Regions from separate parts of the Halobacillus sp. ACCC02827 genome, predicted to be linked through region 2. Evidence: predicted binding sites of a transcription regulator. Region 2 holds the regulator's gene; the other holds the start of a gene.
The links. The regulator NrdR, encoded in region 2, represses ribonucleotide reductase genes. The targets are predictions, from matches to a motif close to AACACNATATATNGTGTT.
Positions count from the first base shown of each region.

Region 1 (4,476 bases), 240 kb from region 2:
ATTGAAATCGATCACAAAGAAGGAAAGACAGATTTGGAACAGCTGGAGAGAGAATTAGATGAGAATGTAGCAAGTGTCGTCGTTCAATATCCGAACTTCTTCGGTCAAATCGAACCCTTAGCCGAGATCCGCTCTATTGTGGATCAGGAGAAAAAAGCGATGCTTATTGCTTCCAGCAATCCTCTTGCGCTGGGTTATCTGACACCTCCTGGTGAATTTGGAGCAGATATCGTTGTTGGTGATGCGCAGGTATTTGGTATCCCTGCTCAGTTTGGGGGCCCACACTGCGGATACTTCGCCACGACGAAGAAACTGATGCGCAAAGTACCTGGCAGACTGGTCGGCCAGACGGTAGATGAAGATGGCAGACGTGGCTTTGTGCTCACGCTTCAGGCTCGGGAGCAGCATATCCGGAGGGACAAAGCTACTTCCAACATCTGTTCGAATCAGGCACTAAACGCTCTGGCAGCATCTGTAGCGATGAGCTCCCTGGGCAAGCAGGGCTTGAAGAAGATGGCGCGGATGAATATACAGAAAGCTGCCTATATGAAAAACCAGTTGGAGGCAGCGGGTTTTGAACTTCCATACAAGGACGCTTTCTTTAATGAGGTCGTTGTAAACGTCGGCCGTAATATTGCGGAAGTAAACAAAAAACTCCTTGCGAAAGGTTTCATCGGAGGGTACGATCTCGGTCGGATGTCAGAAGGATTGTCTGAACACATGCTGCTTGCTGTTACAGAAATCAGGACAAAAGAAGAAATTGATCAATTTGTTAAGGAAATGGGGGATATTCGTGGCTAATCAGGACTTTCCGTTAATTTTTGAATTGAGTCAAGAAAGCCGTACCGGATTCAGTCTTCCGGAGTTGGATGTACCGGAAGTGGACGTGGAAGGTATGATCGGCGAGAAATATGTTCGGAAACAGGAACCGGATCTCCCGGAAGTAAGTGAACTTCAAATTATAAGGCATTATACGGGACTTTCTAAACGGAATCACGGGGTCGACTCCGGTTTTTATCCACTCGGCTCCTGTACGATGAAGTATAATCCTAAAATGAATGAAGATGTTGCCCGCTTTCCTGGCTTCAGCCACATCCACCCGTATCAGCCGGAGGAGACGGTACAAGGTGCCCTGCATTTAATGTACGACCTTCAAGAATCGCTTGCTGCTATAACCGGGATGGATACCGTCACTCTACAACCGGCAGCGGGTGCGCATGGAGAGTGGACGGGATTAATGATGATTCGTGCCTACCATGAAGCGAATGGGGATTACAACCGTACGAAAGTTATCGTTCCGGATTCTGCGCATGGAACGAACCCAGCCTCCGCAACAGTCGCAGGATTTGAAGCTGTAACCGTTAAATCCGATGATCGCGGGCTCGTCGATCTGGAAGATTTAAAACGTGTGGTCGATGAAGAGACGGCCGCCTTAATGCTGACAAACCCGAACACGCTTGGTCTGTTTGAAGAGGATATTGAAGAAATGGCAGCGATCGTTCATGAAGCAGGCGGAAAGCTTTATTATGACGGTGCCAATCTGAATGCTGTTTTAGGTTATGCCCGCCCCGGGGATATGGGATTTGACGTCGTCCACTTGAATCTGCATAAGACGTTTACAGGTCCACACGGCGGGGGAGGACCTGGTTCCGGGCCTGTAGGGGTAACTGCAGAACTGGCGGCGTACCTGCCTAAGCCGATTCTGGTGAAACAGGGCGGTCAGTACATCTTTGATTATGATCGACCGGATTCTATCGGCCGGGTGAAGCCGTATTACGGTAATTTCGGCATCAACGTTCGTGCCTACACGTATATACGTACAATGGGGGCGGAAGGCTTGAAGAAGGTAAGTGAGTATGCTGTCATCAATGCCAACTACATGATGCGCCGCCTTCAGGAGTATTATGACCTTCCATTTGACCGTCATTGTAAGCATGAATTTATTTTATCTGGCAGACGTCAGAAGAAGCTCGGAGTACGGACGTTGGACATAGCAAAACGCCTGCTTGATTTTGGGTACCATCCACCGACCATCTATTTCCCGATTAACGTCGAGGAAGCAATGATGATCGAACCGACGGAAACCGAATCCAAGGAAACGCTGGACGGCTTTATCGATGTGATGATTCAAATAGCCAAAGAAGCAGAAGAGAATCCTGAAATTGTTCAGGAAGCTCCTCATACGACAATCGTGAGCCGCATGGATGAAACACAGGCGGCAAGGAAACCGGTGTTGAGATACCGGAAAGGCGAATGAAAATAACCGGAGTCCCTTCAAGGACTCCGGTTTGCTTTTTTCTATCATGATTGGGATAATGAGTAATCTCCCGGCAGGATATTACTTCTTCGTTTTGATCTTTCCGGACCATTTTTTGAATCCGCTCTGCAGCATGTTCAAATCTTTGTAGCCGTTTTTATGCAGCAGCATAGCTGCACGTGCAGACCTGGCACCGCTTTGGCAGTACAGGTACACCGGCTTATCTTTGCGGATTTCAACAAGACGATTGCGCAGCTGCGATAGTGGAATATTTCTCGCGCCCAGTATATGTCCGCCTTCGTATTCTTTCGGTTCCCGGACGTCGATGAGCTGGGCTTTTCTGTATCCTTCGCGGAACTGTTCTTCCGTCAGTGTCGTCATGATTTTTCTAGCTTTGAAGTATCTATATAATCCAAAAGCAATGATCAAGACCAGTGCACCGATTAAAATCCATAAATCCATATGTGCCTCCCCCTTTTCTCTCTTTCTCTATCTATTATAGGAGGGAATCGTTTGCATTTCAAAAATATTTTTCCGTGTTTAAGCAAAAACATGCGCCATCATGGTTTTCCGATGGAAGTGGGAATGCAACAGATGAATAAATGGAAAAGAAGGATAATCGGCTGTTTTTGCTTCGGATTGCTTTTCAAATCGGCTTCGCTCGTAATATTATTAGATTGACAAATTTCTACCTTTTTGTTCAAAACACAAGATATTGAATATATTCTGAAAAAGGGCACAAGATATTGATTATATTTTTGAAAATGTGGTATGTTACTTATATCGATTTTTTATTTAGTAAGGGAGAGATGCAAGATGCAGACGTCAACCTCCACCGATGTCCATACAAAGATTAATGTGGAAAGACTGAACGCAGATATCCGTCAGTTTCCGCAAGTACATGAAATTACAGAAAACATGTCTATTACACACAAAGGCGTGTCCCGGCTTGTCATGTTGGACCGCTATGCATTCAAAGATACAGAGAAACTTACATTGTCGGAGGGAGACTTTGTTGTTCTCACGGTCAAAGACGATCCTAAGTTCCCGGCTCGAGGCTTTGGCTTCATTCATGAGATTGATTGGGAGAAGCACGAAGCTGTTGTCCGTGTCGAAGATGAATTCCTAAGCGTCCTTGACAGACCGGAAGAGCAGGAGTCAGGATTGATCCGCAGAAACCTTGACACGATTGATAAACCGTTAGAGGTATATTACGAACAGATCGCTCTTCGGAATGCGACAGGCCTGTCCGAAGTGGAAACAGATCCGCTTAAGAAACAGGAAAGTTTCGAGAAATTCTACGAAGAACTTTCTGATATGAATTTCATCCCTGCCGGCCGTGTGCTTTATGGTGCCGGTTCCCAAACGGATGTTACGTATTTCAACTGTTACGTGATGCCTTATATCCAGGATTCCAGGGAAGGCATATCCGATCACAGAAAACAGGTGATGGAAATTATGTCACGAGGAGGCGGTGTCGGTACGAATGGTTCCACACTGCGCCCACGCAATACGCTGGCCCGTGGAGTGAACGGTAAATCATCCGGATCCGTTTCCTGGCTTGATGACATTGCGAAATTAACGCACTTGGTTGAACAAGGTGGATCGAGACGCGGTGCGCAGATGATTATGCTTTCAGACTGGCATCCGGATATTCTTGAATTCATCATTTCTAAAATGCAGAATCCACGAATCCTGCGTTACCTGATCGAAAATACAGAAGATGAACAAATTAAGCAGCTTGCCAAGGACAAGCTTAAATTCACCCCACTTACGGAGACGGAGAAAGATCTCTATCAGAGCGTCGTGAATTACAAGCATATCCAAGGACAAGGGGGCTTTACGGACCAAAGCATCCGCGAAGCAGAAGAAAAGCTTCAAATCGGCGGCACTTATACCGTTCATAATTCCGAGTTTTTGACGGGAGCCAATATCTCCGTCTGTGTCACAAAAGAATTTATGGAAGCTGTCGATCAGGACGCTGCCTACGAACTGCGATTCCCGGACGTGGAGAATTACACAGAAGAGGAAATGCGTGTGTATAACGAAGAATGGCACAACAGCGGCGACGTCCGTGAATGGGAGGAACGTGGTTTTGGAGTCCGTACGTACCGTACAGTCAAGGCGAAAGAACTTTGGAACTTGATTAATATTTGTGCTACGTACTCAGCAGAGCCGGGTATCTTCTTCATCGACAATGCCAATGAGAAAACTAATGC
Region 1 covers NZ_CP128168.1:2,179,011-2,183,486, reverse strand. Annotated here, with positions in the region: gene gcvPA (aminomethyl-transferring glycine dehydrogenase subunit GcvPA) at 1-801, shown strand, start outside; gene gcvPB (aminomethyl-transferring glycine dehydrogenase subunit GcvPB) at 794-2,257, shown strand; gene QRD89_RS11590 (rhodanese-like domain-containing protein) at 2,339-2,719, opposite strand; gene QRD89_RS11585 (vitamin B12-dependent ribonucleotide reductase) at 3,074-4,476, shown strand, end outside.
Region 1: the regulator NrdR is predicted to act here: its motif matches at 2,962-2,979, upstream of QRD89_RS11585 (vitamin B12-dependent ribonucleotide reductase).

Region 2 (4,476 bases):
CACCGGATCCTGCGTCCTTGTTGAACCAAGCCGGAATGACTTCTTCTTTCGTATTCACACGTCTCTGTGACTTCTGCTGACCCCACTGCTGATACTTCTGATGCTCAGCCTTAGCAAGATTCATCGCCTGACGCACAGTAGTCACGTTTTTCCGTGCCCAGTGCCCGGCTATTTTCTGCAAATAAGACTTGGACAATTTCATATCTGTTTTCAAAAGCACGTAGTGAACAAGAACATTCATGACCCCGGGGTTGATTCCCTGCTCTGTCATGACGTCCCGAATCAGCTTCAAATCCTGGTCAGATGCCCTGTTGCCCTGAGAAAGGTCTTCAAGAAGTTCCCTTGGTGATTTTCTTTCAAGCATGGCAATAAACTGATCTTCTTTACTCACACTTTCTTCCGCTCCTGTGTCCTGTGTTTTTTCTCGAGCATCTATATTAGACTGCTTCTTCGGGACAGGCTTTTCCTTCAGAAAATCATGACAGGCGGCTTTAAATTCTTCTTCTACGAGATAATGATTTTCATCAATCGCCCACGTCACGGCTTTTTCAATGTCGATCGTTGATAAATCATACAGCGTGGCTAGCTGAAGAATTAACTTTCTATTCCGTCCTGTAAGAATCTGTTCACTCGGATACATCCGTTTCTTTAGAGCATGATGGAGCCAGTCGAAATCCACTTTCGTTTGGGACGTCACAGGCCCTCGGCTCTCTTTCTGATTCTGCTTATCCGCAAGGGAGGTGGTCTCGGCCTGTACGGTCTCAAGCATTTTCGCATGAAATACCTGATCGAAAGTTGCAGTGACTTCTCCAAAACCATCCAGAACGTACTCTTTGCAGATGAGCCGTTCTTTTAAGTTTTCATATTTGCGCTGTCCGATTTCATGGTAAAGCAGAAGGGAGAGCATATCATCCATGAAGAATTCCTCCGCAGAGAAGGGAGGATACAGGTAATACATGTATTCGGCATGAGCCCCTCCCCCTTCTGCCTGGAAAGAACGCAGAAGGCCGATTGCCTCCAGCTTCTTCCTGGCTTCATAGATCTTATCCAATGGCGCAGACAGATAGCCCATCAACGTGTGGTGGGTCTGTACTTGTTCTGCAGCATTCATTTCAGACTCCGATAATAAAATCTGATATAAAGAAATCGCCAGACGACCGACGATCGGTTGATACAAATGGGATAACGAACGATGAAAATTCCTCGGCAGCTCCCCCCGCTTCACAACTCGAAAACCATCTACCGGGAGTAACTTCCCTATCGAATGATTCATCTTCCGCACCTCCTTCTTCCTTTCATATTACCCGGTTTCCCTTGAAAAAGAAAATGAGCCAATGCCGGCTCATTTGTCATCTTCGTGTTTTATTAAATCCTTCAGTTCATCAATAAAAACATTGATGTCCTTAAATTGTCGATAGACGGATGCGAAACGGACATAAGAGACTTCGTCAATTCCAGAAAGACGCCCCATGACCATTTCTCCTATATCTTTACTCAACACTTCCGAGACGCCGCGGTTCCTGAGTTCTTTCTCGATGTCCAGTGTCACACCTTCCAGTTCCTCGACCGCAACCGGGCGCTTCTCACAAGCTCTGATCAAGCCCCGCATCAATTTCTCTCTACTGAATTCTTCTCTTGTGCCTTCTTTTTTCACTACAATCAAAGGAACTTCTTCAATTCGTTCAAACGTGGTAAAGCGGAAGTCACACTGTTCACATTCTCTCCGCCTGCGTATGGCCTGGCCATCCTCAATCGGCCGCGAATCAAGCACCTTCGTACTCTTGTAGTGGCAATTAGGGCATTTCAAAATTGATCAACTCCACATCGTCTTCGTTTCCACATCGCTTATGATGGATCGACAGGCTGAAATTGGCTGTCCAACTGCTTATACAACGAAACAATGGTGTTCCGACTGTATCCGAAATCAACGGGTCCACCGGAATCCGTTGTTACGGAAAAATCAACAGCGGTACGGAAAGGACGGACCATAATGATAGTCACAACAATGAAAGCACGCCTTTTCCCTTTATATTTAATCGTAAGTTCGCCGCGTTCCTTCGAGGATGCTACAATCTGTGAGGGTGCGGGAAACAGTTCTTCCACGGCACGGAAAACGTCATCACGCTTTGCTTTATAATAGTGTGTGACAAGTTCTTCATCCTTATGCTGTTCACTGGTTTCTGAGTGATTACTGATATATCTTGATATAAATGCTTTCACTTATCTGGCCCCTTCAATCCATTCGACATGATCTTCCATCATTTTAACATGATTCTTCAAAATAAGAAATAACAGTTACCAAAGGAGAGTTGACCCCATACAAAAAAACCGCACAGACTTCTCTGCGCGGCTCGATTTACTGCGTTTCTCTTTTTAAAGGGCACGAGATTCCTGTACTTCCACAGGTCCCATCCCTCTCGGTACTTCCACGGTTTCATTCTTCCCTGCTTCCAGTGCTTCAACGATGTAGTGGGCTGCAACGTTCGGATCAATACGGTCGCCGCACGTGTAGACATCGATACTTGCATATCCATGCTCCGGAAAACTGTGAATCGTCAAGTGCGATTCGGAAATGATGACCACTCCGCTCACCCCGTGTGGAGCGAACTTATGAAAAGCGACCTCTCTTACTTCTGCTCCCGCTTTCAAAGCAGCATCAACAAAAACCTGCTCTATATACGACATATCATTCAATTTCTCTTCATTACAATCCCATAGTTCAGCAATTACGTGTCTTCCCATTGTATCCATATTAAGGATCCCCCTTTGTACATTAACTTCTTCCCCTCTGAAATAACAGTCATGCACTACCATGGGGGAAAGTTAGTCCTGAGAGGTCCTAACCCTTTGAGTAGACATGAAAACATAAGAAATTCAGAAGTTCAAAAGAAAGTATATATGGTTTACCCGTAATTTGCAAGATTTATTTCAAATATAGCAAACCATAGTCACCGGGTCCTAGTATACGATACATTCGGGATGCTTTCTAGTGCTTTCTCAAGACACGCGGACCGCTTTCTCCTGCTGCATCATATTCCCGACATATTTAGCAAGGTCAACAACCCGGCAGGAGTATCCCCACTCATTGTCATACCAAGCCAGCACCTTCACTTTACGCTCTTCGATCACCTGGGTGGACAATCCATCGATGATCGCAGAAGAAGGGGACGTCGTATAATCTATGGAAACGAGCGGCTCCTCATTAAATTCCAAGATTCCTTTCATTTCATACCTTGCCATACCAGCAAACGCCTCATTCACTTCTTCTCTCGTCACATCGCGTTTCACATCAACGACGAGATCAACAAGGGATACATTTGGAGTAGGCACCCGCAGCGCCATTCCGTTCAGTTTCCCCCGCATGCTCGGGATCACTTCTCCCAATGCTTTTGCAGCCCCTGTCGAAGTCGGGATAATTGACTGTGTACAGCCCCGGGCGCGGCGGAGGTCCTTATGTGGATTATCCAGGTTCTTCTGATCGTTTGTAAAAGAGTGAACAGTAGTCATCAAGCCGTTGACGATACCAAATTGGTCTTCCAATACTTTTACAACAGGAGCAAGACAGTTGGTCGTACAAGAAGCATTGGACAGGACGTGATGCTGTTCCGGTACATAACTATCTTCATTTACTCCCATAACAATCGTAGCATCTACTTCTTTACCGGGAGCTGTTATGATGACTTTTTTTGCTCCTGCTTCGATATGTTGGGACGCTTCATCCTTCGTTTTGAATTTGCCTGTAGCCTCAATGACAATATCGACACCCAGTTCATCCCACGGCAGCTCATGCGGATCTCGTGTTGAACACAAGCGAATGACCTTCCCATCGACGACAAGATTCCCTTCCGCCGCTTGGATTTTGCCTTCAAATCGACCGTGAACACTATCATATTTCAGCATATGAGCAATGGTTTCAGCTGGATAACAGGCGTTTACAGCCACCAATTCTACAGAATTATCGATGACAGCCTTTCTAAAAACCATACGGCCAATTCTTCCCAACCCATTAATGGCAATCTTTGTTTTTCCCATGTTCCAGCCCCCTATATATGATATACTTTTTAACCCTTTTCACAGAAACAGTATAACATATTGCAAGCGCTTTTACATAAAAGAGTGCATTTTTTCACAAAAAAATAACACGTCGGAATCCCGACGTGTTATTATACGATGTTCCACCTTTGAAGTATGTCTTTTAATTGGTCGAAGCTTTGCTCGACAGATCCATTATTATCAATGACCGCATCGGCAAGAGCCGCTTTTTTCTTTACCGGGATTTGGGAAGCAATTCTTGCTTCTGCATCCTCACTGGTCGACTGATCACGTTCCATCAAACGTCGGAGCTGCGTTTCTTCCTCTACATAAACGACTAACGTCTTCTCGACATAATCCGTCAGCTTGCTTTCAAAAAGTAACGGGATGTCCAATACAACAGCACGGTGTCCTTCTTCCTTATAGCATTCCCGTTGACGAACC
Region 2 covers NZ_CP128168.1:2,418,095-2,422,570, forward strand. Annotated here, with positions in the region: gene QRD89_RS12875 (replication initiation and membrane attachment family protein) at 1-1,273, opposite strand, end outside; gene nrdR (transcriptional regulator NrdR) at 1,343-1,807, opposite strand; gene QRD89_RS12885 (hypothetical protein) at 1,846-2,220, opposite strand; gene speD (adenosylmethionine decarboxylase) at 2,374-2,751, opposite strand; gene QRD89_RS12895 (glyceraldehyde-3-phosphate dehydrogenase) at 2,998-4,032, opposite strand; gene coaE (dephospho-CoA kinase) at 4,164-4,476, opposite strand, start outside.